One region of the Cupriavidus sp. DL-D2 genome, then DNA from elsewhere that is predicted to be linked to it. Evidence: predicted binding sites of a transcription regulator. Region 1 holds the regulator's gene; each other region holds the start of a gene.
The links. The regulator LexA, encoded in region 1, represses DNA repair genes until DNA is damaged. The targets are predictions, from matches to a motif close to ACTGTATNNNNATACAGT.
Positions count from the first base shown of each region.

Region 2: a site for LexA is predicted at 7,425-7,442, ahead of ABDB81_RS22260 (putative DNA modification/repair radical SAM protein). Genes of this name have one in related genera too.
Region 3: a site for LexA is predicted at 6,429-6,446, ahead of imuA (translesion DNA synthesis-associated protein ImuA). Genes of this name have one in related genera too.

Region 1 is NZ_JBDKXK010000028.1:65,874-76,255, reverse strand. It holds gene ABDB81_RS16490 (hypothetical protein) at 369-1,364, shown strand; gene ABDB81_RS16485 (hypothetical protein) at 2,366-2,536, opposite strand; gene lexA (transcriptional repressor LexA) at 2,707-3,363, opposite strand; gene ABDB81_RS16475 (asparaginase) at 3,578-4,576, shown strand; gene rpsF (30S ribosomal protein S6) at 4,691-5,068, shown strand; gene priB (primosomal replication protein N) at 5,089-5,388, shown strand; gene rpsR (30S ribosomal protein S18) at 5,392-5,670, shown strand; gene rplI (50S ribosomal protein L9) at 5,701-6,153, shown strand; gene ABDB81_RS16450 (replicative DNA helicase) at 6,285-7,676, shown strand; gene ABDB81_RS16445 (DUF47 domain-containing protein) at 7,846-8,472, shown strand; gene ABDB81_RS16440 (inorganic phosphate transporter) at 8,486-9,493, shown strand; gene ABDB81_RS16435 (C40 family peptidase) at 9,548-10,210, opposite strand; gene ABDB81_RS16430 (hypothetical protein) at 10,286-10,382, opposite strand, start outside.
Region 2 is NZ_JBDKXK010000051.1:168-10,549, reverse strand. It holds gene ABDB81_RS22290 (enoyl-CoA hydratase/isomerase family protein) at 1-448, opposite strand, end outside; gene ABDB81_RS22285 (CoA transferase) at 445-1,698, opposite strand; gene ABDB81_RS22280 (tripartite tricarboxylate transporter substrate binding protein) at 1,740-2,720, opposite strand; gene ABDB81_RS22275 (LysR family transcriptional regulator) at 2,788-3,723, opposite strand; gene ABDB81_RS22270 (BON domain-containing protein) at 3,930-4,457, shown strand; gene ABDB81_RS22265 (UdgX family uracil-DNA binding protein) at 4,706-6,205, opposite strand; gene ABDB81_RS22260 (putative DNA modification/repair radical SAM protein) at 6,202-7,416, opposite strand; gene ABDB81_RS22255 (class II glutamine amidotransferase) at 7,558-8,400, shown strand; gene ABDB81_RS22250 (hypothetical protein) at 8,560-9,018, shown strand; gene ABDB81_RS22245 (LysR family transcriptional regulator) at 9,122-10,039, shown strand; gene ABDB81_RS22240 (DUF4148 domain-containing protein) at 10,118-10,369, opposite strand.
Region 3 is NZ_JBDKXK010000033.1:56,311-66,692, forward strand. It holds gene ABDB81_RS18325 (TolC family protein) at 1-526, shown strand, start outside; gene ABDB81_RS18330 (efflux RND transporter periplasmic adaptor subunit) at 529-1,686, shown strand; gene ABDB81_RS18335 (efflux RND transporter permease subunit) at 1,693-4,809, shown strand; gene ABDB81_RS18340 (DUF2880 domain-containing protein) at 4,909-5,298, shown strand; gene ABDB81_RS18345 (DUF1579 domain-containing protein) at 5,416-5,913, shown strand; gene ABDB81_RS18350 (hypothetical protein) at 5,952-6,275, opposite strand; gene imuA (translesion DNA synthesis-associated protein ImuA) at 6,469-7,350, shown strand; gene ABDB81_RS18360 (DNA polymerase Y family protein) at 7,283-8,878, shown strand; gene ABDB81_RS18365 (error-prone DNA polymerase) at 8,897-10,382, shown strand, end outside.

The DNA.
Region 1 (10,382 bases):
ACCGTCCTACGTTGTCTGGGACCGGTACGCCTGTCGCACGTGTTCGCGATTGGTGGTCAGTGTGCCCTATGAATACCCTCACCCGAGAATGCGCCTGGAGTGCAGGCTTGGGCGAGCTTGTCCGCGGGTGGTCTGTGACGACTGGGAGCGGGAGGCTGGCGTAGATTGACCGACTGCGGCGCAGAGCAAGGAAGCCAGTGGAGGCGTGGTGGCAAGGGTATGCAGAGGATACTGTATAAATATACAGTATAATAGCCCGCCCCGGACAACAGCTCTCGCTCACGTTGAACACTGGTTTAAGCGGATCTTAATTCACAATTTTTCCGACTACGTGGCATACTCCGCCAAAAATTTCAACGGGGGAAGCTGTGCCGGAGTTTGTCGTCAATAGTGAGAAGGATGCCTTCGACTTGTTGAAGAAGGCGCTGGGAGAGCAACTCGGGCAAGACTTTCACCTGCGATTTCAGGATTGGCCGAGAGTGCAAGTCACCTTGAAAGGTGATGAGTACCACAGCACAATTACGCCGAGCCTCATGCAGGGTCTCTTGGACCTCCAGCATGGCATCAACAAGACGTACGCGCAGTTGGTCTACGACCAGCCCGACGCGCGCAGTTTGAAGGAAGCCGACAAAGCCGAGCTTGAGTTTAAGGCAAAGGTGGAGGAGGGGAGTTCTCTCGTCACCGTCGATCTTTCGGACTTCGCGCAGAAGCTTGTAACTAGCCTCGTTGGGAAAATGGAACCCTCGCACATCGTCATTCTCGGCGTAGTCGGAGCTACTCTCTGGGCGGCTACGACCATGTACAAGCACTACGCCAACAAAGAGCTCAAGAAAAAGGAGCTTGACGTTGAGGCGGATAAGCTCGTGAACCTCTCGAAGGAAGAGACGGCGCGGTTGGCCCTGGTAACCGAAGCGCTTGCCGCGCAGCCCAAACTGGCAGTTGTTCAAGAAACCGCAGCGTCCACGAGCATGGCGATGCTGAAAGGTATTTCCGATGCGGACCTGATCGACCTGAATGGCGTCAAGTTGACCCAGGCAGAGGCTCGCCAGGTACTCTCGACCGTGCGACGCACGTCCAACGAAATTCAGATCAACGGCAACTACCGAATCCTCTCGGTCGATACCAGCAAGGAAGAGGAGTTCCGGATCAAGGTGCGCTATCTCGGGGATGGGCGCGAGTTCACGGCTAAATTCAGGGACGACAGTCTCGACCGAGAGCATGTGCGAGCGCTGCAGCAGGCCGAGTGGGGTAAATCGCCCGTGTATCTCAGCGTGAACGCTACAGAGCTTGAAGGGCAAGTCACGACTGCCACCATTATTTCTGCCACCCAACAGCCTGTGAAGCCTGCCGACGGCAGGCTGTAGTCGTAGCGGCGCCGTGGTGGTGCATGAATCCGGTGGCCGACTTCAAGGGCCGCGTTGGCCCGTGGTTTTGGTGGGAATACGCCAAAAAAAACACGAGAGTTTTCGCGGTTTTTGGACCTTCAGTATTCCCAACGATCTCCCGGAAACGTATGTCGGATAAGGCTTGATGGCTCAGATTGTGATTCCTGTTGTCGCGGGTTCGAGTCCCGTCAGCCACCCCAAAGAATTACTCTAAAATAGCCGCTTCCAAGCGGCTATTTTGCTTTTTTGGTCCGGCTGTCGCGTTCGCGTGGTCCAGCGTGTCGCAACACTTCTGGTTCTCTTTAGCGGTCGGCCAGTTCTACCCGTTCAAGGCGCCCCCTAACTCGTCGTGGCCAATGTCTCGTCACGGCATCAATCCGGACTTGTATTCCGCATCTTCGATTGATGCGGCAGATGACGGCCGGGTAAGGAGGTGGTTTGAAATGGCGCAGGTTTCGTGCACCGAATGCCAGAAAGAAATAGATGATGAGGAGCCCACCTGCCCTCACTGTGGTGTCAAAAGGGAAAAGCCTGCCTTCAATTTTTTTGTGGCAACTGGGCCTCTTGTCCTTTCGATTGCTGTCCTGCTGCAGATACTGTCTTCATGTCAGCGTAGCGTGTAAGGCATGCATCTTTGGATGGCGGGAGACCAAGCCGCGTCCAACACCGCGTTTTACTCAAAATCCCATAAAGCCCCGATCATCAAGATTCGCCTGATTTATGCTTTAAAAGGCGAGGTGGCAAGGTAACACGCATGCCAAAAAAAACCGGGCCTTGGCGGGTGACAAGGTCCGGTTCTGCGCATGACGCGACTGCGCCAGTGATGCATTGCGCGCCAGTGAATTTAACCACGCTTCCGGCTGATGTAAGCGTAGCCTTAATTACACGTGGTGAGGTTGCAACTCCACTTTTTACAAAGTCCTCAAGACTTTGCCAGGCTTGCCGCGCGAGGGATGCGAGGGATTAGCCCGGCGCGGAGGCTAGCGGCCGTTGGGGGACGGTTCTGCCAGTTCGAGCATTCGGCAGATGGCGGCCATGTTGCCGACCATCGTGCGCCGCTGGGCGCCCTGATAGACGCGTACGCCCTTGATCTGACGGAAGGGCACGGGCTTGACCGGGCGGCGGGAAGCGACGGGAAGGGATGGCAGCATGGCAGCACCTCGAAATTTGCGACAGCAGGAGTCCGCACCCTTCGTTCGACGGAAACGGGGCGGCATGGGCAAGGCAAAGCGGGTGACCAGGGCAGACGGCCGTGCTGCCTGGGTCTTGGCGCGGAGCGGCGACGTATTTCAGTGAGTCGTGCTACCGCGCCAGGCGGATATCAGAAGCCTGACGATCGGATCAGGCCCACAGCGATACCTTCCAGAGAAAACTCATCGCGTCCAGACTGCACCACGATGTTCGAGAAATCAGGGTTCTCGGCAATCAGTTCGATCGAGTCGCCGCGCTTGTTCAAGCGCTTGACGGTGACGTCCTCGCCGATCCGTGCCACGACGATCTTGCCGTTGGCAGCTTCGCTGGCTTTCTTCACGGCGAGCAGGTCACCGTCGAGAATACCGGCGTCGCGCATACTCAGGCCGCGTACGCGGAGCAGGTAGTCAGGACGTTCATCGAAGACCGATGCGTCGACCTGATACTGCCGGTCGATATGTTCCGCGGCGAGGATCGGGCTGCCGGCCGCCACGCGGCCCACCAATGGCAACGTCAGTTGCAGCACGCCGGCCATGGCCAGTGAAAGCTGGTCCGGACGTTCCGAATCACTCCGCCCAACCTTCAGGCGGATGCCGCGTGAAGCGCCGGGCGTCAATTCGATGACGCCTTTGCGCGCCAGCGCCCGAAGATGTTCCTCTGCCGAGTTGGGCGAGGAGAAGCCGAACTCCGCAGCAATCTCGGCGCGCGTCGGCGGAAAGCCGGTGTGCTGGATCGTGTTGCGGATTAGGTCGAAAATCTGCTGCTGCCGGGGTGTCAGGGTAGCCATGGTTCGCCGGTCTCTCGTGCCGAGGCACTGTATGTTTAAACAGTATGCTGTGATTTTATACAGTATCGAGTGAAGTGCAAGCACAATTTGCGCAGCGGACTTAACCTCGGCAAATTCCTCGCGGGCCTCGCAGTCGGGTTTGCCGCGCATTTCGAGTCGAAGTTCGCCGGGTACAATCGCCGCCCACGTCCTGCCAATCCACGCCTCGAACAACATGTCAGCTTCCCTGCCTCGTATTGTCGTGCTCGCCACGGGCGGCACCATCGCCGGGTCGTCCGGTAGCGCTGCCAGCAGTGCGCATTACCAGGCGGCCACGGTTCCGGTATCGCAACTCGTTCAAGCCTTGCCCGCGCTGGCCGATGTGGCGCGCATCGAGACCGAGCAGGTGGCCCAGGTCGACAGCAAGGACATGGCGTTCTCCCTTTGGCAGACGCTTGCGTGCCGGGTTGAGCATTGGTCAGGTGTGCCGGATGTTGCCGGTATCGTCATCACGCATGGCACCGATACGCTTGAGGAAACGGCGATGTTCCTGCACCTGACGCAGGCGTGTCCGGTGCCGGTGGTGATGACCGCGGCCATGCGTCCGTCGACATCGCTGTCTGCGGACGGCCCCTTGAATCTGCTCGATGCCGTACGGGTAGCGGCAAGTCCGGAGGCGCGCGGAAAGGGTGTGCTCGTCGTACTGAACCAGGAGATTCACGCAGCGCGGGATGTGGCCAAGTTGCATGCGTCGGCGGTGGATGCCTTCGGCTCGCCGACCGCCGGTCCGCTGGGTTTTGTCCAGGATGCCTTCGTGCGTTTCGTGCGCGTGTCGCGAGCTTTCGCACAGCCTCTGCCCGTGCCGGCATCATGGCCCGTCGTCGAGGTCGTGGCGAGCTATGCGCAGCCGGGCAGGGTGATGGTCGACGCGCTTGTCTCGGCCGGGGTGACAGGGATCGTAGTGGCCGCTGCTGGCAATGGATCGATCCACGAGACGTTGGCCGGGGCGTTGGCCGACGCGGCGGCTTGTGGTGTCGCCGTCGTGCGCAGCTCGCGGACCGGCGCGGGTCATGTGACGATGCCGGGCAAGCCTGTGCCGGCTGTCGGTCTCTTCGTATCGGCCGGAGACCTGAATCCTTACAAGGCGCGCGTGTTGTTGGCGGTGGTGCTGGCGAACGATCCCGGGCTCGCGGGTGACGCTGTGCGCCTGCAGGCGACGTTTGCGGCGCATTGATCGGGGCAGAGGCCCAATCTTGCGGGGTCCGGCCATTCCGTACTATACTCGCGGGCTACTCAACCTTGCCGCACCGGACTTGACGCCCGGGTGGCTCATCCAAAAGGAGCGTCAATGCGTCACTACGAAATCGTATTTATCGTCCATCCGGACCAAAGCGAACAAGTGCCTGCGATGATCGAGCGCTACAAGCAGCTCGTTACGTCGCAAAACGGCCAGATCCATCGCGTGGAAGACTGGGGCCGCCGTCAGATGGCCTACATGATCCAGAAGCTGGCCAAGGCTCACTACGTTTGCCTGAACATCGAGTGCGGCAAGGAAACGCTGGCTGAACTGGAACACGCGTTCAAGTTCAACGACGCCGTGCTGCGTCACCTGATCGTCCAGACCAAGAAGGCTGAGACTGCACCTTCGCCGATGATGAAGGAAGTTCAGCGCGAAGAAGCCCGCAAGGCTGCGCAAACGACCACGGAAGGCCAAGCCGCCGCCTGAGTGCGGACGGCAGTGTCGCGGTGAACCAGCTCCGGCTGACCGCAACGCTCGCGGAGCGCGATACGCTGCGCTATACGCCGGCAGGCGTCCCGGTCGTCAACTGCATCCTGCAGCATGGCGGCGAGGTCGTCGAGGCGGAAACGCCCCGGCAGGTGGAATTCGCAGTGGTGGCGATGGGCATTGGTGCCATCGCCCAGCAACTGCTCAGATTGCCGCTCGAAGCGGTAATCGATTGCGAAGGATTCCTGGCGCGCAAGCACCGCAACAGCAAGACACTGGTCTTTCACATCACTCGATGTAAAGCATACGAAAAGGATTGAATCATGGCATTCGTCAAACGTGACAACAAGAACAAGAAGCGCTTCCAGCAACAGAACCCGCTGTTCAAGCGCAAGCGCTTCTGCCGCTTCACCGTGGCTGGCGTCGAACAGATCGACTACAAGGATCTGGACACGCTGAAGGACTTCGTCGGCGACAACGGCAAGATCACGCCGGCCCGCCTGACCGGTACCAAGGCTCACTATCAACGTCAGCTCGACACGGCTATCAAGCGCGCCCGCTTCCTGGCGCTGGTTCCGTACACCGACCTGCACAAGAACTGATAGTCCCGGGACCGCAAGGAGAAATACACGATGCAAATCATTCTGCTGGAAAAAGTCATCAACCTGGGCAACCTGGGTGACATCGTTCGTGTGAAGGACGGTTACGCACGTAACTTCCTGATCCCGACCAAGCGCGCTCGCCGTGCAACGCAAACGGCCATCGCCGAATTCGAAGTGAAGCGCGCCGAGCTGGAAAAGGCCGCCGCCGAGAAGCTGGCAGCCGCACAAGCCGAAGGCCAGAAGCTGGACGGCCTGACCGTTCAGATCACCCAGAAGTCGGGTGTGGACGGCCGTCTGTTCGGTTCCGTGACCAACGCCGACATCGCTGAAGCGCTGGAAGGCCAAGGCTTCAAGCTGGAGAAGTCGCAGGTCCGCCTGCCGAACGGCCCGCTGAAGCTGGTGGGCGACTACACCGTTGGCGTGGCACTGCACACCGACGTGCTGGTCGACATCAACGTGTCCGTCCTGGGCGAACACGTCTAAGTCGTACCTGGCAAACGATGTGCCGGCCTGGCCGGTGCGTCCGATGCACGAAAAGGCAGGGGCCAGCGCTCCTGCCTTTTTTGTTTGCGGCCCGGCTTCGTGCCTGGCTCCCGCCGCTATAATTGCCCCCCATGAACGCGCCCGCCGCAGATCCCCAACTAGACAGTCTCAAGGTTCCTCCGCACTCGATCGAGGCCGAACAATCGGTACTCGGTGGCCTGTTGCTGGACAATGCCGCCTGGGACCGTATTGCCGATTTTCTCTCCGAAGCCGATTTCTACCGCTTCGATCACCGCCTCATCTTCCAGAGCATCGCCCGCCTGATTTCCGCCACCAAGCCGGCGGACGTGATCACGGTGTTCGAGATGCTCCAGGTGTCTGGCAAGGCCGAGGAAGTGGGTGGGCTGGCCTACCTGAACTCGCTGGCCCAGAACACGCCGAGCGCCGCCAATATCCGCCGCTACGCCGAAATCGTGCGCGAGCGGTCGGTGCTGCGCAAGCTGGTCACCGTGGCCGACGACATTGCGTCTGCGGCCTTCGCGCCCAAGGGGCGCGAGGTGCGCGAGCTGCTCGACGAGGCTGAATCGAAAGTCTTTGCGATTGCGGAAGAGGGGTCGCGTGGCCAGAAGGGGTTCCAGGAAATCCAGCCGCTGCTGACGCAGGTGGTGGAGCGTATCGACGAGTTGTACCATCGCGACAGCTCCACGGATGTGACCGGCGTGCCCACGGGCTTCATCGACCTCGACCGCATGACCAGCGGTATGCAGGCCGGTGACCTGATCATCGTGGCAGGTCGTCCGTCGATGGGTAAGACCGCGTTCTCGCTGAACATCGGCGAGCATGTGGCCGTGGAACAAGGCCTGCCCGTCGCGGTGTTCTCGATGGAAATGGCGGGTGTGCAACTGGCCATGCGTATGCTCGGCTCGGTCGGGCGCCTGGACCAGCACCGCCTGCGTACCGGTCGTCTGCTCGACGAGGACTGGCCGCGTCTGACGCATTCGATCCAACGCATGAACGATGCGCAACTGTTCATCGACGAGACGCCGGCGCTGAATCCGATGGAACTGCGTGCGCGCTCGCGCCGCCTGGCACGCCAGTGCGGGCAGCTAGGCTTGATCATCATCGACTACCTGCAGCTGATGTCAGGTTCCGGCGGCGGGGAGAACCGCGCGACCGAGATCTCCGAGATTTCGCGGTCGTTGAAGGGCTTGGCGAAGGAACTCAACTGTCCGGTGATCGCCCTGTCGCAGCTGAACCGAAGCCTGGAACAACGGCCGAACAAGCGCCCGGTGATGTCCGACCTGCGTGAATCGGGCGCCATCGAACAGGATGCCGACGTGATCCTGTTCATTTACCGCGACGAAGTCTATAACGCCGACTCGCAGGACAAGGGAACGGCCGAAATCATCATCGGCAAGCAGCGTAACGGCCCGATTGGTACCGTTCGCCTCACATTCCTGGGCCAGTTCACCAAGTTCGACAACTTCAGCGGCGGTCCGGCGTTCTTCGATAACGACAACTGAGCGACACCTGAGCGATATTCACCGTAGGGGTTACACCTACATGCGGTGCAACCCTGTAAAATATTGCGCTTTGATGACAGCCGCCCACGAGGCGGCTGTTGTGCGATTGCTCCGCTCCCATTTGCCACACAACCGAGCGCTGCCGTGAGGCGCGCCACAAGGACATTTCATGTTCGGTCGATTCATGCCCACGGAGGGCAAGTTCTTCGAATACTTCAACCAGCATGCCGACTGTGCGGTGACCGCCGCGCACGAGCTGGAAGCGCTGGTCAACGACCTGCCCAACGCCGAAGCCCATGCCCGCCGCGTGCAAGCCACGGAGAAAAAGGCTGACCGCGTCACGCACGACACGATCGACCTGCTGCACAAGACCTTCATCACGCCGCTGGACCGCGACGAGATCCACAAGCTCATCACGACCATGGACGACATCCTGGACCTGATGGAAGACGTGGCGGAAACGATCTCGCTTTACGACGTGACCCACCTGACCGATGAAGCGCGCCACCTGGCCCGGATCTGCGTGCAGTGCTGCGACCAGGTCAAGATCGCGGTGGCCCTGCTCGAAGACATGGGCAATGCCAGCACCATCCTGAAGACGGCCCAGCAGATCGACCAGCTCGAATCGGAAGCGGACCGTGTGATGCGCGCTGCGATGTCGAAGCTGTTCCGCGAGGAAACCGACGTCAAGCGCCTGATCAAGCTGAAGGCGATCTACGAACAGCTCGAGTCGATTACCGACAAGTGCGAGGACGTGGCGAACATCATCGAAGGCATCGTCCTGGAAAACGCCTGAGAACCGCACCGGCATGCAAACTATACAAATGAGCTTGTGGGTGATCGGCCTGCTGGTCGCGCTCGCGTTGCTGTTCGACTTCATGAACGGCTTCCACGACGCGGCCAACTCGATTGCCACGGTGGTTTCCACGGGTGTGCTCAAGCCGCACCATGCAGTGGCCATGGCGGCCATGTGCAATGTGGTGGCGATCTTCATCTTCCATCTGAAGGTAGCGGCGACAGTCGGCACCGGGACGATCGATGTGGCGATCGTCGATCACTACGTGATATTCGGGGCGCTGGTCGGTGCCATCGCGTGGAACGTCATCACCTGGTTCTACGGCATTCCTTCGTCGTCGTCGCACGCGCTGATCGGTGGCCTGGTGGGCGCCGCGGTGGCCAAGGCCGGCACCGGAGCGCTGGTGGGCAATGGGCTGCTGAAGATCGTGGCCTTCATCCTGATCTCGCCGCTGCTGGGGTTCCTGCTCGGCTCGATCATGATGGTGATCGTGAGCTGGACGTTCTTCCGCACGCCGCCGTCACGCGTGGACCGCTGGTTCCGCCGCCTGCAACTGGTGTCGGCATCGCTCTACAGCCTGGGTCACGGTGGCAATGACGCGCAGAAGACCATCGGCATCATCTGGATGCTGCTGATCGCGAGCGGCCACGTGGCCTCTGGCGGTGAGCCGCCGATGTGGGTGATCGTGAGCTGCTACGTGGCCATCGGCCTCGGTACGCTGTTTGGCGGCTGGCGAATTGTCCGGACCATGGGCCAGAAGATTACCAAGCTCAAGCCGGTGGGTGGTTTCTGTGCGGAGACGGGGGGTGCGCTGACGCTGTTCATTGCCTCGGCATTGGGCGTGCCAGTGTCGACCACGCACACCATTACCGGCGCCATCGTTGGCGTGGGTTCGGCGCAGAAGATGTCGGCCGTGCGCTGGGGTGTGGCAGGCAACATCGTCTGGGCCTGGGTACTGACCATTCCGGCATCGGCATTCATGTCGGCAATTGCCTGGTGGATAGGCAAGCAGATCCTGTGAGATCGGCGGGATCGATCCGATAAAAAAGCCAGGCATCGCGCCTGGCTTTTTTACTTACTGGCGGGCAAAGGCCGCGATGGGGTCGTCGTCTTCCGGTGGAGGTGCAGTCGGGGTGACGGGGGCGGCTGGGATCGGCGTGGGCGTCATCGGCAGATTGCTCACAGCCACCACGCGACGCGCGCCGTTGTATCGCGAAGCCCAGTATGACTTGCCCATGTCTTCGAGCCGCACCGTGCCGCCGGTAGCGGGTGCGTGGACGAAGCGGTTCTGGCCAACGTAGATGCCAACATGCGAGTTCGCGCGCCCCGTCGTGTTGAAGAACACGAGGTCGCCCGACGCCACCTGACTGCGATCCAGCGATGTGCCGCGCTGGCCCATCTGATCCGTGGTGCGGGGCAGGTTGACGTTGGCGGCGCGCGACACGACATAACGGACCAGGCCGCTGCAATCGAATCCTGAATCGGGGGTGTTGCCGCCGTAGCGATAAGGCGTGCCGACCAGCGACATCGCCTGAATCGATATTTCCTCGAGTCCGGCGCTGGGGTCGATCATCGGCTTGCCTGGGGTGCGGGGCAGGGATGATGTCTGGCGTGCCGGCGGGCCACCTGCGCAGGCGGCCAGCAACAAGGCGCTGGCGCACAGCGCGCTCAGCGCAGCGCGTGATCGTGAAAACGCGTGTGCATGTGGAGCGGGTGGTGAGAGCGGGCGGGGCGGCATCCTTCCTGTCGATCGAAAAGCCGGACCAGCCTCGATGCGACGTGGAGAGCGAATTGCGCGACTACCTGCGTCGATTTACCAACGCAGTTGCGCGTTGCGCGTGCCGGTGCTCACCTTGATAGTCTTGGGCTGGCCCTTGTAACGGGCCTCGATATTGTAGCTGCCTTCTGGC
Region 2 (10,382 bases), on a different contig from region 1:
AGAGCGTGTTGCCGAGCGTGCGGGCAATCGGCACGCCGAAGCGGGCATTGGGGGTGGCGATGCGGAAATCGCAGGCGGTGGCGATGGCCAGGCCGCCGCCCACGCACCAGCCATCGACCACGGCCACGGTAGGCATGGGGAGCGATTCGACGAGGCCGATGCCGGCGTCGATCTGCTTTTCGTAGTCGATGCCGTCGTCGCCGCTCTGGAACGCCTTGAACTGGGCGATGTCGGTGCCGGCCACGAACGCCTCGCCGCCTGCGCCCCGCATCACGACCACGCGGATGCCTGCACCGCCGTCGCCGGCCAGATCGCGGCAATGTTGGCCCAGTTGCTCGTACATCGTCCACGTCATCGCATTGCGCGCGGCGGGGCGGTCGAAGGTCAGCGTGGCCACCTGCCCGGAGACGAACAGGCTCACACGGCCAGTATCCTGATCGCCGCTCATGCGCCGAACGCGCCGGCTGCGGCCAGCGCCTCTTTTTCGTCCTGTGCGATGCCGAGTTCGGTCAGTACCTCGTCGGTGTGCTGGCCCAGCAGCGGCGGATGGCGACGTACCTGTTGCGGCGTGCCGCCCATCTTCACCGCGAAGCCGATATTCGGGACCTTGCCTTCGATCGGATGGTCGATCTCGATGCGCATCTGGCGGTGCTTGCCATGCTCGCTGTCGAAGGCTTGTGGATACGTCAGGATCGGGCCGGCCGGAATCCCTACTTCGAGCAGCGATTCGATCCACTCGTCGCTGGTCTTCTGCGTGAAGGTGCGTTCGAGTTCGGCAATCAACGGCAGCCGGTTAGCCAGCCGCAGCGCCACGGTTGCGAATCGTTCGTCGGCCAGCAGATCGGCGCGATCCAGCGTGTTGCACAGCAGTTGCCAGAGCTTCTGGTTGGTGGCGCCCATCACGAAATAGCCATCGGCGGATTTCATGGCCTGGTAGGGCGCGCTCATGCGGTTGGCCGTACCCAGCGGCTCAGGCTCGCGCCCCGTGCCCCAGTACTCCGAGGTGTCCCAGATCGAGAACGCCATGGCCGAGTCGAACAGCGATGCGTCCACGTACTGGCCCTTGCCGGTTTCCTTGGCGCCGATGTACGCGGCCAGCATGCCGTAGGTGGCAAACAGCGCGCAGCCGATATCCGCCACGGGCACGCCGCATTTCACCGGGGCGTCGCCGGGATAGCCGGTCACGCTCATCACGCCCGACATGGCCTGGGCCATCAGGTCGAAGCCGGGACGCTTGGCCCACGGACCGGACTGGCCGAACCCAGAGATGCTGACATAGACCAGTTTCGGGTTGATTTCGGCCAGCGTCTCGTAGTCGATGCCGAGCCGCTTCATCACGCCGGGACGGTAGTTTTCCACGAGGATGTCGGCGGACTCCGCGAGCTTGTACAGCACCTCGCGGCCGGCCTCGGTCTTGAGGTCGAGCGTGACGCTGCGCTTGTTGCGGTTCATGTTCAGGAAGCCCATGCTGTCCGGCCCCTTCATCTTGAAACCCATGGCGCTGCGCGTCTGGTCGCCGCCATCGGGGGGCTCGATCTTGATCACGTCGGCACCCAGGTCGGCCAGCAGCATGCAGGCATAGGGGCCGGCCATCACCTGGCACACGTCGAGCACGCGCACGCCGGCCAGCGGCAGAGGACGCGCCTGTGCGTCGGAAGTCGAACCCGTGGAGGCGGCGGAGGTATTGAATGGCGTCATCGTTGAATTCCGTGGCAATGCATGTTCTGGGGGAGGGCGCGTCAGACTTCGGCCTTGACGCCGGCCTGCTTGACGACCTTGCCCCATTTGGCGGCTTCCGACGCGATGAACGCGCCGAACTGCTGGCTGGTGCCGCCCGAATCCTCGGCGCCGAAGCTCTTGAGCTTCTCGGCCACGTCGGGCATGGCCAGCGCGCGGTTCACATCCTGGTTCATGCGCTGCACCAGCGCGGGCGACATGCCTTTGGGACCGACCAGCCCGTACCACGACGCCGCATCCAGACCCGGAAACCCGGATTCCGCCAGCGTCGGCACGTTGGGATGACTGGCCGCGCGTTTCAGGCGCGTCTGGGCGATGGCGATGACCTTGCCCTGCGCGATGAATGGCGTGGCCGCAGTCATCGTGTCGAACGCATAGTCGATCTGGCCACCGAGCAGATCGGCAATCAGCGGGCCCGATCCCTTGTACGGCACGTGTACCACGTCGATCTTGGCCTGCATGCGGAACAGTTCCAGCGCCAGGTGCTGGGCAGAGCCGATGCCCGACGAGCCAAACGAGATCTGGCCCGGCTTCTTCTTGCAGAGCGCGACGATATCCTGCACCGAGCGCACCTTCTGCTCGGGCCGGCACGTCAGCATGTTGGGGGTAACCCCAACCATCGAGATCGGGGAGAAATCGTTGACGGGGTCGTACTTGACGTCGAGCAGCGCCGGACCGATGGCGTGGCTGTTCACGTGCGCCATCAGCAGCGTGGTGCCGTCCGGCGGCTGCTTGGCCACGTAGGCGGCGGCAATCGCTCCCGTCGCGCCCGGCTTGTTCTCCACGAGGACGCTGGTGTTCCACATCATGCCGAGCTTCTGGCCGATCACGCGTGCCAGCACATCGGTGCCGCCACCGGGCGCAAAACCCACCACGATGCGGACCGGGCCGTTGATATCGGCGGCGCGGACCAGGCTGGGGAGGGCCAGCGAGGGGAGGGCCAGGCCAGCCGCTGCCCCGAGGATGAACTGTCTGCGCTGCATGAGGTGTCTCCAATATGGGAATCGTTATGGATCCCATCATGGGCGCGGCGGGCAGCGCGGGCTATCGTTATTTGGGGGATTCTGGTTTCGCATTTTGCGCAAGCACCGCCAGCACGCTCAACGCCGCGGAGGAAAGCGCGTCGCGCGGACGGTGGCACAACACGAATTCGCGCGCTGCCCACGGCTCGGCAATCGGCACGCGCACGAAATGGCTACCGCTCGCGATGACGGCGGCGATAGCCTCCGGCATGACGCCTGCGCCCAGGCTCTGCGCCACAAGGGCGGCAATGCTGTCGAAGCCGCCCACGCGCATGCGCATCCGGGGCACACGACCCGCTTCCTCGGCCAGCCGGTCGAGCATGATCGAAATCGCAGAACTCTCGCCCAGCGTGATCAGGTCGCAGTCGAGTACATCGTCGAGCGTCACCTTGCGTCGGCGCGCCAGCGCATGTCCCTTGGCCACCACCAGCACCAGACGATCCGTGCGATACGGTTCGATCGGCAGGTCCACCATGCCAAGGCTGCCCTCATAGATGCCGATGTCGACCGTGCCCCGGCGTAGCGCCTGCTGGACTTCCTGGCTGTTCATCTCCTGCAGGTCCACGCGCACGCCCGGACAAACGGCGGCGCAGCGCTGGATATCGAACGGCATGAACTGGATCACGGCGGACTTGGGCGCCGCCACACGCACCACACCGAGATCGCCGCCCACATAAGACGCGGCATCGTCCTGCATGCGTTGCACGGTATGCGTGATGCCGCGCGCGTGCGCCAACAGCGCACGGCCCGCCTCGGTCAACGCCATGCCATGCGGCAGGCGCTCGAACAAGGCCACGCCAAGCTGGCCTTCCAGTTCGAGCACGCGCCGCGACGCCGCTGCGGCGGCCAGGTGCAAGCGCTCGGCGCCGCGCGTGATGCTGCCGAGTTCGGCCACGGCGATAAATAGCTGGACGGTGGTCAGGTCGAAATGCAGGCGGGCAGGGCGGGGCGGCTGGGTATTCACGGGGGGCGGGCACGTCCTTTGAAAGGTGCTGAGAGTCTACTCCTGCACCTCCCCGCTGAATGTCCGGTACGACCCCAATGCAGGATTTACCGGCTGAGAACGCGACTGACGACGTGCAATCCGTTGCCACGCAAGGATCTGGCGGGGTGGCACGGTCGATGCGTCGCCATGCCCGATGACGACAACCGCTCGAAAGGAGTTTTCAGATGGCCACGCAAAAGCCCACGCTGACGGACTACCACTACGGCGGCCATAGCGCCGTACGCGATGATCGCAACAACCTGCCGGAGGCGCCTGTGAGTGAGGCGTCCGGCGCGGTAAAACCGGCCAGCCATGACAATCTGCCCGATACACCCTATGTGCCGCATGGCGGTAAAGAGCCTGATGGCGTGGAGCGCTACGGCATGTACGGCGTGGCGCCTGGCTCGGCTGCGCCCGAACCGCTGGTCACTGGCACGCGGCCGGTACCGGGTCCGGCATCGCTGGGGCAATACGACAACAACGATATGGACGCCGTGGCGCCACTCAGCGATCTGCAGCGGCGCGAAGTCCTCGACGAACAACTCGCCACCCTCGTCGATCCCGGCGTGGTGACGGCAGACTTTTCGGATGGTGTTTGCACGCTGCACGGAACGGTGCGCGACGCAGCCACGCGCGAGCAGGTCGAACGCGTGGCGCGAGAGAGTCTGGCAAGGTGCGAGATTCGAAGTGAGGTGAAGGTGGGGGTGGTTTGAGTCTAGGGATCTTGCTGGTTTTCTCCCCTCTCCCGCGTGCGGGAGAGGGGAGCACCCCGTAAGCCGGGAGAATACGTCTCACCGCTCCACACTCACCCCGACATCCACGACCCCATAGGTTGTCACCCCGGATTTCCCATCGTCATAGCCTGTCCGGGAAGCGCAGCCGCTGATTGCGCCGAGCAGAAAAAGCGCGGCGAGCGCGCAGGAAAGTGACTTTCTCATCGTGATCCCAGCGATGGCTCAAATCACTCCGACGCCGAAATGACCGGAAAAGTTTCTTCCTCGGCCAGCCTGTGTGCCTGTATCAACGCCGACTGAATTGCAGCCTCCACATTGGCTCGCGCCTCCAGCCCCTCTACTCGCAGCGCATACGAGGGATGCCACGTCGCCACGATCCACGTATCGCCTAGCCGCATCGGGGCGGCCATGGCGTCGGCGAGCCGGATCTTCTGCCGCACCACCGCGCCCAGCGCCGTCGCGCCCAACGTGACAATCACCCGAGGCCGCACGCGCGCCAGTTCCTCGTCGAGCCAGTGCGCGCAGGCTTCTACTTCGCGCTGTCCCGGCGTCTTGTGCATGCGCCGCTTGCCGCGCGCCATCCATTTGAAATGCTTCACGGCATTGGTCAGATAGAGGCTGTCGCGCGACACCCCCGTACCACGCAGCGCCGCGTCCAGCACCTGCCCAGCCAGACCCACGAACGGCTCGCCCGAGAGATCCTCCTGATCGCCGGGTTGCTCGCCCACCACCATGATCGGCGCTGTATCGGGACCACGCCCGGGCACCGCCTGGGTGGCGTGGCGCCAGAGATCGCAACGCCGGCACTGGTCGAGCGAAGTCGGCACCGGGCGGACGGGCAGGGCCTGTGCAGCATCCACTGCCACCTGCTTGCCGCGCATGCTGCCGACCGTCGCCGCCTGCCCCACGCGCTGCGCGCCGTTTCGTGCGTCGGCAATCATGGCGGGAATCAGCACGGCCTCGGGCAGGCCCTTCCAGAAACGAACGGGCATGTGCTGGTGCAAGGCCGCTTCGTTGAGGCGAGCCGGGTTGAAGATGTTCTTGTAGTACGCCATCCAGAGCGGCTCGATCTGGTCCGCGCCGGCGCGGAAGGCGCCCGGATCGGGTGGGGCGGCCGAGTAGCGGACCTCGCGGCCATCCCAGGTTGCCGCACCGTCCGGCGTGCCGATCCACCACGTGGCCTCGCCCATCCGTCGCGCGAAATGTCCTGCCGCGTACGCCAGCACATCGTGGTCGGGCTCGTACCACGCCAGGTATTGAGGCAAGTCATCGCCCGCGCCGACTCGCATGTCCGGCCGCCGCTCCTGAAAACGCACGTAGGCAATCATGTCGTGTTGCGCCCGCCGCACGGCCTTGGCCATGGCGTAGAGCCGCGCGCCATCCTCATCGGCGGCCGATGCCACCGCGCGGTCGCCCTGTGCCCATCGCCACAACACCCGATACAGGAACGCCCAGCGCTGGGCCGCGCGATGCTGTGCGGCGTCGCGGAGCAGGGCGGCGAGTTCCCTGGAAATCCGTACGGCCTGAATCGCGGCGCCTGAGTGGCTGGCAGCAACGGCCGGTGCGGCGCCCATACCCAACGACAGTTGTCCCGGCGTGGAAGTCGAAGCTTCACCACCGGCATCCCACGGCACCGCTTCTGGCGGCAAGCCCTGCGACAGCGCACGCAGCGCCCACTCGCGCCAACTGGCGTAGTCCTTGATGGTGGCGGGCGCGATCTCGCTCATATCAAAGACAGTTGCTGTGGCGCGGGCGCCAAGGCGCGGCGCAATTGCTCGGAGGTGGGCTCGGCCAGCGCGGGCTTGTAGTCCTGCGTGACCACGAACGGCTTCACGGTATCCATCGCGCACCGCAGCCGGATCAGATCCTGATAGCGGATGGCCCGCGTGCGTCGCAACTCCGCCAGGCGCCTGGCGTTCCGCATGCCGATGCCGGGCACGCGGGCGATCAAACGCTGCGGCGCACGGTTCAGATCCACGGGAAAGGATTCGCGATGCGCCAGCGCCCACGCGAGTTTCGGATCGATGTCGAGCGGCAGGTCGCCGCCGGCCTGGAACAGTTCCTCGGCCCGGAAACCGTAACCCCGCAGCAGGAAATCGGCCTGATACAGCCGATGTTCGCGCAGCAACGGCGGCGCCTGCGAGGGCACGGCAGACGGGCTGTCGGGGATCGGACTGAACGCCGAGTAGTAGACCCGCTTGAGCTTGTAGGCGCCGTAGAGCGTCTGGGCGGTCTGCAGGATCGTGCGGTCGTCAGCCTCGTCTGCGCCGACGATCATCTGGGTGCTTTGACCCGCCGGGGCACGCGCCGCAGCGGGTGTTTTCTCGACCTCGGCTTCCTCCTGCGCCAACCGGATCGATCCCATCGCCCGCTTGATCGTATGGACGTCCTTCTCTGGCGCCAGGCGCTGCAGGCCGGCGTCGGTGGGTAGCTCGATATTGACGCTGAGTCGGTCCGCGTATTGCCCGGCTTCACGAATCAGGCGTGGATCGGCGTCGGGAATCGTCTTCAGATGGATGTAGCCCCGGAACTGGTGCTCCTCGCGCAGCGTCCGCGCCACCTGTACCAGTTGCTCCATCGTGTAGTCGGCGCTGCGGATGATGCCCGAACTCAGGAACAGCCCGTCGATATAGTTGCGACGATAGAACTCCAGCGTCAGGTCCACCACCTCGCGCGGCGCGAAGCGGGCACGCGGCACGTTGCTGGATCGACGATTCACGCAGTACTGGCAGTCGTACTGGCAAAAGTTGGTGAGCAGGATTTTCAGCAGCGACACGCAACGGCCATCCGGCGTGAAGCTGTGGCAGATGCCGGCGCCCGTGGTGGCGCCCAGCCCGGCACGGCCTTGCGAATCGCGTTTCGGGGCGCCGCTGCTGGCGCAGGATGCGTCATATTTCGCCGCATCCGCCAGGATTTCGAGTTTCTTGAGCAGTTCCATGACTGAATACTGTATGGATGTACAGTATTCTACGTGACCTGCGTCATAGCGCAATCTCCAGTTTTCCTACTTCACGAAACGGCCATGCTTGCTATTCTGGAAGTGAAGATATCGTTACCAAGACAGTAGAGGAGGGGCATCATGTGCCGCTGGCTGGCCTATTCGGGCCGTTCCGTGCCGCTGGAAGCCGTGCTGTTTCAGCCCGAACATTCGTTGATCGATCAGAGCCTCAATGCGCGGCTTGGACATACCACTACGAATGGCGATGGGTTCGGCGTGGGGTGGTACGGGCGGCATTCGGAGTTGCCATTCCGGTATCGTTGCCTGCACCCCGCATGGAGCGACACGAACCTGCGCGAGACGGCGCGGGCAGTCAGGGCGCCGCTGTTCGTGGCCCATGTGCGGGCCGCCACCGGCACGCCGACGCAGGAAACCAACTGCCATCCGTTCCGGTTCGGCCGATGGCTGTTCGTCCATAACGGCCTGATCCGCGAGTACCCGCAATTGCGCCGCGAGCTGATGCTGGCGGTGGCGCCTCACCTGTTTCGCTGGATTGAAGGATCGACCGATTCCGAAGTCATGTTCTTCCTTGCCCTGACCTTCGGCCTGGAACGTGATCCGCGCGGGGCGCTGGAGCAGATGGCAGGGTTGATCGAGGAAGTGGCGCGGCGCTGCGACGTGCAGCATCCATTGAACATGACTGTCTGCGTCACCGACGGCAAGCAGATCGTTGCCGTGCGTTACTCCAGCGAAGGCGCCTCTCGCTCGTTGTTCCACAGCACGTCATTCCGGCAATTGCGTGCCTTGTATCCTGACGATCCACGCATCATCGCGGCGGGCGACGATGCCTTCCTCGTCCTGTCCGAGCCGCTGATCGATGTTCAGGACGTCTGGGAAGAAATCCCGGAATCCACCATTCTCATGGCGCGCGGCGGCGCCATCGAGCGGCAACGATTCAAGCCACGGGTGCCGGAACTGGCCTGAAGGACGTGAGGGCGCGCAACCGGAATGTCGAGCAGGTCTGCCGTTGCTGCGCCTTGCCGTTTCATTTCTGAAACGTTGACTTTCTGAAGCGGGTGTTTCGATAGGGAATCGGCAACGTTATGCTTTCGGCGCTAACAACCATGACTGAGGCTTCGCGCCATGAGCCAGATAGGCAGCATCACGCAGATTCATTCAACGCCGAGATACACGTCGGTTCCTCCGCAGTCCGAACCAGTGACTGCACAGACTGCAGCGAATGATGCCGATGGTCAGGCGCCTGGTGTGGAAGACACCGAGCGACCGCCTGAAGTGAAGGGAACGGAGGCCGGAGCGAGCGGCGAAAAGAAATCCGCACAGTCGGAAACTGCCGATTCGATCAAGGCTCAGATCGAGCAGATGCAGAAGCAGCTCGCCGAATTGCGGGAACACTTGCAAGCCGTGCAGTCGGAACAGCGCGATGAGCGCGAGAAGGCGGCAATGGTCGCATCCATGGAAACCCAGATGGCGATGCTGCAGTCCTCGATCATGGTTGCGACCATGAAGCTCGCGGAAGCCATGGCGAACGAAGGCAGCGATATTCTGGACCGCACAGGCGGCTACCTTCCGCCCGCCAGGTAACGCCACAAGAAAAAAGTAAAACGTACCGGACGATGCGTAGCGCCTTGCGCGCGTCATGCGTGGCGGCGTCGCAGCCATGGCATCGTCACGGTGCGCAAGCAGAATGAGCAAGTTACCCGATTTCGAAGGTTTGGCGATGTTTGCCAAAGTCGCGGAGGAGGGCTCGTTTGCCGCCGCCGCGAGAGTCATGGATGTGTCGGTGCCGACGGTGTCCCGGGCGATAAGCAGGCTGGAAGACCGCCTCGGCGGCAGGCTTCTTAACAGGACCTCACGCCAGCTATCGCTGACCGAATTCGGCCATCAGATGGCCACCAAGGCCGCGGAAATCTATCGGCAGGCCGAAGTGGTAGAGCATGAAGCCCTGGAACTGTCCGAGAACCCACGCGGACGCGTGCGCATTGCAATTCCGATGTCCTTTGGTCTTCGCTGGGTGGTTCCGATACTCCCCAGGCTGATGGACAAGTATCCGGAGTTGTCTCTGGATCTGCACCTGTCCGACGCAACGGTGGATATTGTGGCGGAGGGTTTCGATGCGGCGTTGCGCATCGCTTCGCTGCCAGATTCCTCGCTGGTCGCCCGCAAGATCTGCTCGGTGACGCAATATCTCGTGGCGTCGCCAGCTTATCTTGAAACGCATGGACGCCCATCCCATCCCCGCGAATTGGCCGTGCGAAAGTGCCTCAGCTATGCGTATCGGGCACGCACCCAGGTCTGGCAGTTCACGCACGACAGTGGATATCAAGAGGAGGTGGTGCCATCCGGCCCGCTTCGCGTCACAAACTCCGAAGCGATGGTTCCCATTTTGCTGGAGGGCATTGCCATTGCAGAGTTGCCCGAGTTCATCGCTGGAGAGTACCTGGCGAATGGACGCCTGGAAAGGATTCTTCCGGAGTGGAACATGACGCGGGGCGGACTTTATTTTGTCACCCCATCTGCGCGGAGCAAGCCGGCAAAGATTCGTGCAGTGTCAGACTTCTTTGCCGAGCATCTGTCCGAACCGGCGTGGCGATGGCCACAGTAAGAATTCAGTCGATGGAAAAATGCCGGGATGAGCGACTGGTCCTCACTCTCCCGGCGCGTCTTGCAGACTTCCCTTGCTTCACTTCGTCGCGACTACGTTGTTAGCGTGCTGCTCGGCGAGGCGCGCTTCGGCGGCTTGCAGGTCAGCGGGGTAGTTGCCTTCGCGATGCGGATCGTAGCCGAGCTTTTCAAGCGCGGACAGTTCGCTTTGCACCTGTGCCCGGGTCAGTCCCTGACTGCTGTCCGTGGTGTGCGCGTGGCAAACAGAAAGACCGGCGACGACAAGGCCAAGGGTAGCGACAACGTTGCGCAGGGTGTGGTTCGTCTTCATGATTGATTCCATT
Region 3 (10,382 bases), on a different contig from region 1:
GCGCCTGGGCGTGGATTACCAGCGCTCGCTGCGCTGGCCCGAGGTGGCCGTGCGTGCCGTGACCAACCGCGAGCCGGACAACAACGTGAACCAGATCGGCCTGGTCATGACCATTCCGCTGTGGGACCGCCGCAGCGGCCCGGTGGGCGAGGCGACCGCACAGGCCACGCAGGCCCGCACGGCGCTTGAGGCGCGCGAGTTCGAACTGACGCAGGAACTGAGCAACGCTTACCAGCAGTACGAGATCACGCAGGCCCAGGTCACGGCGCTGGAATCCGGCATCGTGCGCGAAGCGGAATCGGCGCTGGGCGTGGCGGAAGCCGCCTACCGCTTTGGCGAGCGCGGCATCCTGGATTACCTCGATGCACAGCGCGTGCTGCGCAATGCGCGCAGCGAACTGATCACCGCGCAGTACGAACTGCAGGTTGCCGCCATCCAGATTGAAAAGCTCATGTCGGCCACGCCCGGCGCGCCCACTGGCGCCGCCCCGGCCTCCGCCATGCCCGCCTACCAGACTCCGAACTGATCATGCGTCCCTCTCACTCCCTGCTTTCCATTGCAGCCGCCGTCATGATGGTGATGACGCTGGCAGGTTGCTCCAAGGACCCCGAGCCGGCGGCTGAAGCGCCCAAGCTGCCGCCGGGTATCGTCAAGCCCGCTGAAAACCTGCAGAAGACCCTGAAGGTGGCCGCCCTGGGCACGTCTCCGTTCAGCGAGATGCTGCGCGTGGCCGGCCGTATCGATTTCGACGAGCAGCGCGTGTCGCGCATCGGCGCCACGGTCACCGGCCGCGTGACCGACCTCTATGCCGTGCTCGGCCAGGAGGTCAAGGCCGGCCAGGTGCTGGCCCGCCTGCACAGCAGCGAACTGGGCGCCGCCCAGATGGCCTTCCTGAAGGCCGAAGCGCAGAACGACCTGCAGGCCCGCAACGCCGAGCGTGCGCGCCAACTGTTCGACGCCGACGTGATCGGCCGCGCAGAACTGCAGCGCCGCCAGAGCGAATACGCGATTGCCGCCGCCGAGATGCGTGCCTATCGTGACCAGCTTCGCGTGCTGGGCATGTCCGCCGGCGCGATTTCCACGCTGGCCAAGAACGGCAGCATCGATTCCTATTCGCCGGTGTTCTCCAGCATCAGCGGCACCGTGGTGGAGCGCAATGTGGCGCAAGGCCAGGTGGTGCAGCCCGCGGATGCGCTCTACACCGTGGCGGACCTGTCGCGCGTGTGGGTCGTGGCCGAGGTGCCCGAGCAGCAGGCCGCGCAGGTGGCCGAAGGCCAGAACGTGGAGATCGAGGTGCCGTCGCTGGCCAATGGCAGCGGCACCATCACCGGCAAGCTGATCTATGTGGGCCGCACGGTCAGCCCGCAGTCGCGCACGGTGCTGGTCCGTACCGAAGTGGAAAACAAGAACGGCGCGCTGAAGCCCGCCATGCTGGCCAGCATGCTGATCGCGGGCAAGCCCACCGATACGCTGGTGGTGCCCGGCTCCGCCGTGGTGCGCGATGGCAACGACGAGCAGGTGTACGTGGAAACGGCGCCGGGCCAGTATCGACTGACCAAGGTGAAGCTCGGTTCCGAAAGCGACGGCATGCGCGTGGTGCAGAGCGGCGTCAAGGCCGGCGACCGCATCGTGGTGGAGGGGGCTTTCCACCTCGACAACGAGCGCAAGCGTCTGGAACAGGGGTAATCCGCCATGATGACATCGCTTGTTGAAGCCGCAATCAAGCAGCGGCTGGTGGTGTGCGTGCTGGCGGTGGTGCTGTTCTTCTTCGGCCTGCGGGCCGCTGGCAAGCTGTCGGTGGATGCTTTCCCGGACGTGACCAACGTCCAGGTGCAGATCGCCACGGAAGCCACCGGCCGTTCGCCCGAGGAAGTGGAGCGCTTCGTCACCGTGCCCATCGAAATGTCCATGACCGGCCTGCCGGGCCTGGAAGAGATGCGCTCGCTGAACAAGGCGGGCCTGTCGCTGATCACGCTCGTGTTCACGGACAAGACCGACGTCTACTTTGCGCGGCAGCTCGTCATGGAGCGGCTGATCGAGGTGGGCGGGCGTATGCCCGAGGGCGTGGCGCCGGTGCTCGGCCCCGTCTCCACGGGTCTGGGCGAGGTCTACCAGTACACGCTTGATCTGCCCAGTGACGGCAACCGCGAACTGACGCAGGAAGAACTCTCGGAGCGCCGCATCGCCCAGGATTGGGTGGTGCGTCCGCTGCTGCGCTCGATTCCCGGCGTGGCCGAAATCAACTCGCAGGGCGGCTTCGTGCGGCAGTACCAGGCACTGGTCAACCCGGAGCGCATGCGCCACTACGGCGTGAGCATCCAGCAGGTCTACCAGGCACTGGCGCGCAACAACGCCAACTCGGGCGGCGGCGTGCTGCCGCACTACGCGGAGCAGTACCTGATCCGCGGCGTGGGCCTGGCCAAGGGCGTGCCTGACATCGAGAGCATCGTGCTCAAGGAGGTCAACGGCACGCCGGTCTACCTGCGCGATGTGGCGCGCGTGGAGATCGGGCACGAGGTGCGTCAGGGTGCGCTGGTCAAGAATGGCCAGACCGAATCCGTGGGCGGCATCGTGATGATGATGCGCGGCGGCAATGCCAAGGAAGTGGTCAGCCGCGTGAAGAAGCGCGTGGCGGAGATCAACGAGCGCGGCATGATCCCGGGCGGCCTGCAGATCGTGCCGTACTACGACCGTAGCGAACTGGTGGATTCGGCGCTGTGGACCGTGACCAAGGTGCTGCTCGAAGGCGTGGTGCTGGTGGTGATCATCCTGTTCCTGTTCCTCGGGGACGTGCGCTCGTCGATCATCGTGCTGGCTACGCTGGTGCTCACGCCATTACTGACGTTCATCGTCATGAACCGGATGGGGCTCTCCGCCAACCTGATGTCGCTCGGGGGGCTGGCGATTGCCATCGGCCTCATGGTCGATGGATCGGTGGTGGTGGTAGAGAACGCGTTCGAGCGGCTGGGGCATGCCGAGAAGAGCGGCCTGACCAAGACCGAGATTCTGGTCAAGGCCGTGCAGGAAGTGGCCACGCCGGTGGTGGTGGGCGTGGGCATCATCATCCTGGTGTTCCTGCCGCTGATGACGCTGCAGGGCATGGAAGGCAAGATGTTCGCGCCGCTGGCCTTCACGATCTCGATCGCGCTGGCCATCTCGCTGTTCCTGTCGCTGACGCTGTCGCCGGTGCTGTCCTCGTATCTGCTCAAGGGCGGCGCCGAGCATGACACGTGGCTGATTGCGTTCATGAAGCGCCACTACCTGCGCATGCTGCACTGGGCGCTGGCCAACAGCAAGAAGACGGTGCTGTCGGCGGTGGGCCTGTTCGTGGCCACCGTGATGATCGTGCCGATGCTCGGTACGTCGTTCATTCCGGAAATGAAGGAAGGATCGATCGTGCCCGCCATCGACCGCGTGCCCAACATCTCGCTCGAGGAATCGATCAAGATGGAGAAGCTCGCCAACAAGATGGTGCTGGAAGTGCCGGGCGTGAAGTCGGTGGTGTCCGGCGTGGGCCGCGGCGAAAGCCCGGCTGACCCGCAGGGCCAGAACGAATCGACGCCGATTGCCAGCCTCAAGGACCGCGACGAGTGGCCCGATGGCTGGACGCAGGACGATATCGCCAATGCCATCCGCGAGAAGCTCGCCACCATTCCGGGCGTGCAGATCGTGATGGCGCAGCCGATCTCGGACCGCGTGGACGAAATGGTCAGCGGCGTGCGCTCGGATATCGCCGTGAAGATCTTCGGCGACGACCTCGACAAACTGCGCGAGCTGGCAGGCGAGATTGCCCGCGTGGCGGGTGGCATCAAGGGCTCGCAGGATATCCGGCTGGAGCGGATCTCGGGGCAGCAGTACCTGTCCATCGAGATCGACCGTGCGGCGATTGCGCGTTACGGGCTGAACGTGTCGGACATCCACGACATCATCGAGATCGCCATCGGCGGCAAGCGCGCCACGGATATCTTCGAAGGCGAGCGCCGCTTTGCGGCGGCGGTGCGCCTGCCCGAAGAGTTCCGCAACAACGTGCAGGCCATCCGCCAACTGCTGGTGCAGGCGCCGGACGGCGTGCAGGTGCCGCTGCAGAGCGTGGCCAAGATCGAGGTCAGCGATGGCCCGGCGCAGATCAGCCGCGAAATGGCCAAGCGCCGAGTGGTGGTGATGATCAACGTGAAGGATCGTGACCTGGGCGGCTTTGTGGCCGAACTGCAGGCCGCGACCGAAGCCAAGGTCAAGCTGCCGGAAGGCTACTACTACGAGTGGGGCGGCCAGTTCCAGAACATGGAACGCGCCATGGGCCACCTGAAGATCATCGTGCCGATCACCATCGCCGCGATCTTCTTCCTGCTGTTCCTGCTGTTCAACTCGCTGCGGTACGCCACGCTGATCATCACGGTGCTGCCGTTTGCATCGATCGGCGGCATCATCGGGCTGTTTGTCACGGGCGAGTATCTGTCCGTGCCGGCATCGGTGGGCTTTATCGCGCTATGGGGCATGGCGGTGCTCAACGGGGTGGTGCTGGTGTCGTATATCCGCACGTTGCGGGAGTCCGGCATGTCGCTGCGCAATGCCGTGGTGCGCGGTGCCACGCAGCGCTTCCGGCCGGTGATGATGACCGCCACCATTGCGATGCTGGGCCTGGTGCCGTTCCTGTTCTCGACGGGACCGGGCTCCGAGGTGCAGCGTCCGCTGGCCGTGGTGGTGATCGGCGGGCTGATCACGTCGACGCTGCTGACGCTGGTGATGGTGCCGGTGCTGTATCGCTGGTTCGACGACCGCAAGCCGGAGTCGCGCGACATGTCGGTGTGATGCCGATGATGTGATGTCGATCAGGTAGCCGCATTACAATGGCGGACGGCCGGCATGCATCGCGCGTGCCGGCCGTTTTTTTGTTCTGGAGTGTTCACCATGACAACGCAAACGCGTCGCGGGTTGGCGGCGTCTGTCGCTTTCGTGATGTCTCTGGCGATGCCGGCACTGGCATCGGCCGCATCCGCCTCGGCCCCCGGTCCCGACGGTTCCACCAACACCGAACTCGGCCAGCGCGGCGGCCGCCCCGAAGCACCCGAGGCGCCGTTCGCCTGCATGCAGGCGGTCAAGGCCAAGATGCCCCATCCCGACCAGTTTCGCTGGACGGCCAGCACCACGCGCCGCGTGGCGGAGGACGTCTACAGCGTGGTGGGCGCGGTGGAGTTCGTGAACCAGGCCGGCGAGGCCCGCAAGGGCGACGTCCAGTGCGATGTCATGCGCGCGCCCGGCAACCAGTTCATCGTCCCGAAAATCCGCCTCCCTCAGTAGTTGGAAGACGCCCCGGTCCACATGACATTTCTGTCATGTGGACCGATTCATGTGGACACCGGCGGGATCGTTTCCTAGTCTTGTGTACGTTGTACACATTAACCGAGGAGACGTTGCATGAACACCGAAGTCACCAACGAACATCGCTGGCTGCACAAGCTGGTAGGCAAGTGGATTGCGGAGGGCGAGGCCCAGATGGGCCCTGATGCGCCAGCCGAGAAATGGAAGATTCCCGAGCAGGTCACCCAGATCGGCGACGTCTGGGTGCAGACGCGCTCCGAAGGCGATTTCCCGGGCTGCGGCCCGGCCACGACGCTGATGACGCTGGGCTACGATCCGGCCCGCAAGCACTTCGTGGGTACCTTCATCGGCTCGATGATGACCCACCTGTGGGTCTACGAAGGCGACCTCGAAGCCGATGGCCGCACGCTGACACTACGCGCCGACGGCCCGGCCTTCACGCCGGAAGGCACCGTGGTGGCAGGCAAGATGGCCAAGTACCGCGACGTGATCGCGTTCCAGGACGACGACAACCGCACGCTCACCTCGTTCATGCAGGGCGACGACGGTCAGTGGACGCAGATCATGCAGGCGCGGTATCGAAGGGAAAAGTAAAGGTAGGGAAGGGCGGACCGAGGACCGAGGACCGAGAATCAGGCCCGGTCCAGTTCGCTGCTGTTCCACCACGCTTCCAGCAGCGGCTGGAAGCGGTCATCGGGGGCGGGCGGGACGCGCGTGCTCTTGCGGGCGGCCGGCAGTTGGCGGCCGGTCAGCTGGTAGAAGACGGCGGCCGGCGGGGTGCCGGGGCCGTAGGGTACGTGGTCGATCACGCTCATCTGCCGTGCGGCTTTCAGGGCGCGCGTGGTTTCCTCGGCGCTCAAGCCGCAGGCGTCAGCCAGCGCATCGCGGCGCAATGGCCCCTGGCGCTGCATTCCTTCGATCAGCAGATGCACGCATTCGCGCGTATTCCGTTTCATAGCAACGCATTGTTCCGTACTGCCTGACACTTCACAATGACACTTCACAGTTGTTTGCATTCGCCGGGGCCGGACTGTGGCAGACGCGCAAACATCGTTTTGAAAATGCCATTTGCAGCACATCGGGAGCCTGCCTCTTGCATCGGTGGCGATACTGTATAAACATACAGTATTCGACAAAATCCTATGCATCATGGCTGCGCCCCTGCAGGAGCAGCCGTCGCTTCTGGCGGCGGACCCTGTGCCCCCATCTTCTTCCGTGCATCGCCAGTCGGTGCGCGAACTCGAACATCGCTATCCCGGCCTGTGGCGCGCGGGCCAGCTGGGCCATGCCGGCCGCTTGCCGGTCTGCCCGACCGGCTATGACGCCCTGACCGCCGAGTTGCCGGGCGGCGGGTGGCCGGCGGGCGCCGTGACCGAGTTGCTGCTGGCGCAGGAGGGCGCGGGCGAGCTGCGGCTGCTGATGCCGGCGCTGCGCACGCTGGCCGAAAGCGGGCGGCGCATCGGCTTCGTCAATCCGCCTTACCTGCCGAATGCCGCGGGTCTGGCATCGGGGCTGGCCGAGGGCCTGCCGGCACGTCATCTCTACTGGGTGCGCCCTACCACGGGCGCGACGATGGCTGCGCAGCGCACGGACATGCTCTGGGCCGCCGAGCAGATGCTGCGCAGCCAGGCGTTCGGTGCGCTGCTGGTCTGGCTGGCCGGTGCACGGCCCGAGGCGCTGCGGCGCCTGCAGGTGCTGGCGCAGGCTGGCGATACCGTGGTGTGGGTGCTGCGCCCGATGCGCGTGCTGCACGAATCGTCGCCAGCGGTGCTGCGGTTGGCGCTGTCGCCGCAGCCGGGCAACCTGATGTCGATCGTGTTCCACAAGCGGCGCGGTCCGGTTCGCGATACGCCGCTGCTGCTGCCGCTGGAAGGCATGGCGCATGTGCCGCAGCGCACGGGCCTGCCGGCGGTGGTTCCTGCTCCTGCTGTTCCTTCTGTCGTTCCTTCTCATGTTGTTGCCGATGACGTTCTGGATCGCGGTGCATCTGCCGCGCCTGCCGCTGGACGCGCTGCAGCCGAACTGGCCTGAGCCAGCCGGCGCGGTCTCCCAGCCGCCGAGTCCTTCCAGCCCCGTCACCGGCACGCTGCATCAGCTTCCGGTGGCGGTGCTGGAGCGCGAGCGCGTGGTGCTGGCCAACGGCCCGGCCGTGGCGCTGGGCGTGGGCTATGGCATGCGGCGCGGCGGCGTGCAGGCGTTGTCTGCGGATGTGGTGCAGCTCGAACGCGATCTCGTGGCCGAGGCAGCGCTGATGACCTCGGTGGCGCTGACGCTGCTCCATTTCACGCCGGGCGTGACGATCGATCCCGAACCGGAGTCGGCCACGGTGATGCTCGACGTCACGGCCAGCCTGCGCCTGTTCGGCGGCCATCGTGCGCTGTGCCGCGCGGTGCGCGCCCGTGTGCGGCAGCTCGGCACGTTCGCGCAGATTGGCAGCGGCACCACGGCCCAGGGCGCGGCCTGGCTCGCGCGCCAGCCGGTGCGCAAGACTGCGCGCGGCATCGTGCGGCCCGCGCGGCGTGCGGTGCAGCCTGCGCGCATGCTGCGGCTGCTCGATCGCCTGCCCGTGGATTGCCTGCATGCGCTGGCCGATCCCGAGTGGCTCGAAGGTATCGGCTGCCGCACGCTGGGGCAGGTGCGGGCGCTGCCGCGCGCGGGGGTGTCGCGCCGGCTCGGCACGGGGCTGCTGGCGCGGCTCGACGAGGCGTATGACCAGACGCCCACCGGCTTTGTCTGGTTCGAGGCGCCGCCCACGTTCGCACAACGGATGGACCTGCCGGGGCGCATCGAATCCGTCGACGGCGTGCTGGCCGGCGCGCAGCGGCTGCTGCTGGCGCTGTCGGGCTGGCTGGCCGCGCAGCAGGCCGGGGTCACCCGCTGCGTGCTGGTGCTCGAACACGAACGCTACCGGCTGGGCGAGCAGATGGACACCACGCCGGTAACACTCGCGCTGGCGCAGCCGAGCCGTGACGCCGCGCATCTCTCCAAGCTGTTCCGCGAGAAGCTCGACAAGGTGCATTTCCATGCGCCGGTAGGTGGTCTGGGGCTGCGCGTGGAGACGATGGAAACCTGCGTGCCGCAGAGCGATGCGCTGTTTCCCGATCCGGGCGCTGAGCCGGCCGAATTGGGCCGCCTGATCGATACGCTCGTGGCGCGACTCGGGCGCGACAACGTGCTGCAGCCGCATCCGCTGGCCGACCATCGCCCCGAAAGCGCCAACCGCTGGTGTCCCGTGGACGAGCCACCGGCCCGGCCTTCCGCGCGCGCGTCGGGGCCGTTGCCGCCCGAGCGTCCGCTCTGGCTGCTGGAGTCGCCCCGTGCGCTGCGCGTGGAGAAGCATCGACCCGTGTACCAGGGGCCGCTGGTGATGCTGACGCGTCCCGAACGTATCGAAGCAGGATGGTGGGACGGTGGGCTGGCCACGCGGGACTACTTCATCGCCGAGCGTGAGGATGGGCTGCGCTGCTGGGTCTATCGCGAACGGCCGGGTCGCCCCACGCGCGACGGGCAGGAAGACGGCGGCGAATACCGCTGGTTCCTGCACGGCCTGTTCGCCTGAGCGCCGGGAAGGATCGCCATGCTGCCCGGATTGTCTTCGCTGCTGCCGTCTCTGCCCGACTACGTGGAGCTGCACTGCATTTCCAACTTCACGTTTCTCGATGGCGCCTCGCATCCGCAGGAGCTGATCGAGCGCGCGTTCCAGCTTGGCTATAGCGGGCTGGCGCTGACCGACGAGTGTTCCGTGGCGGGCACGGCGCGCGCGCATCACGCCATCAAGACGTTGCGCGAGGAAATGTGGGAAGCCGTCGCGCGCAGCGCGCGGCGTCTGGCGGCGGGGCAGACGGCGGGGGAGAGCGACGAGGTGGATGAACTCGCAGCCTTCTTGGCCAATGAGGATGACGACGAAGCCGAGGAGGATGACGATGGTGATCCGGCCGGTTTCGGCCACGATCCCGATGCCGCCGTGCGCCGCCACGCCATGCTGGAGACGCTGGCCGCCGCCGCCGATGACTTCAACCTGATCATCGGCAGCCGCTTCACGCTGGCGGCAGCGCCCGGCGATACCGTGCCGCCGCCACGCCTCGTGCTGCTGGCCTGCAACCGCGAAGGGTTCGGCAATCTCTGCGAGTTCATCACGCTGGGCCGCACGCGCGCGGAGAAGGGCAGCTATCGGCTGCATCCGTCCGATCTCTCTGATCCGCAACCCGACCAGTCCCACTTGCGCGGCATGCCCGATTGTCTGGCGATCCTGTTGCCCGACTACTGCGCCGATACCGACGTGCTGCGCGCACAGGCGCGCTGGTGCCGCAACGTCTTCGGCGATCGCGTCTGGATGGGGCTCGAACTATTGCAAGGCCATGCCGAAGCGCTCCATCGCACGCGCTTGCAGGAGGTGTCGCAGGAGACCGGCCTACCGCTCGTGGCGGCCGGCGCCGTGAACATGCATGTGCGTTCGCGCAAGCCGCTGGCCGATGTGCTGACCGCGATCCGGATCGGCCAGCCGCTGCCCCAGTGCGGCATGGCGCTCGCACCCAATGCCGAAGCACACCTGCGCATGCGGCAGGTGCTGTCGCGGCTCTATCCGCGCGAGGCGCTGGCGCAGACACTCCGCATCGCCGCACAGTGCCGCTTCTCGCTCGACACGCTGCGCTACGAGTATCCCGAGGAAATCGTGCCGGCCGGCTATACGCCAATCGGCTATCTGCGCGCGGAAGTCGAGAAGGGGATTCGCGAACGGTTCCCGCACGGCATGGAGCCCGAGTGGGAAACACAGATCGAAGGCGAGTTGCAGCTGATCGAGGAGAAACACTACGAGCCGTTCTTCCTGACCGTGCATGACATCGTGCGCTTTGCGCGGCGCGAGGGCATCCTGTGCCAGGGGCGCGGCTCGGCCGCCAACTCGCTGGTCTGCTACTGCCTGCATATCACCGAGGTCAGTCCGGAGCAGGCCAACCTGCTGTTCGGCCGCTTTCTTTCGCGCGAGCGCGACGAGCCGCCCGATATCGACGTGGATTTCGAGCATCAGCGGCGCGAGGAAGTCATCCAGTACATCTACAGGAAGT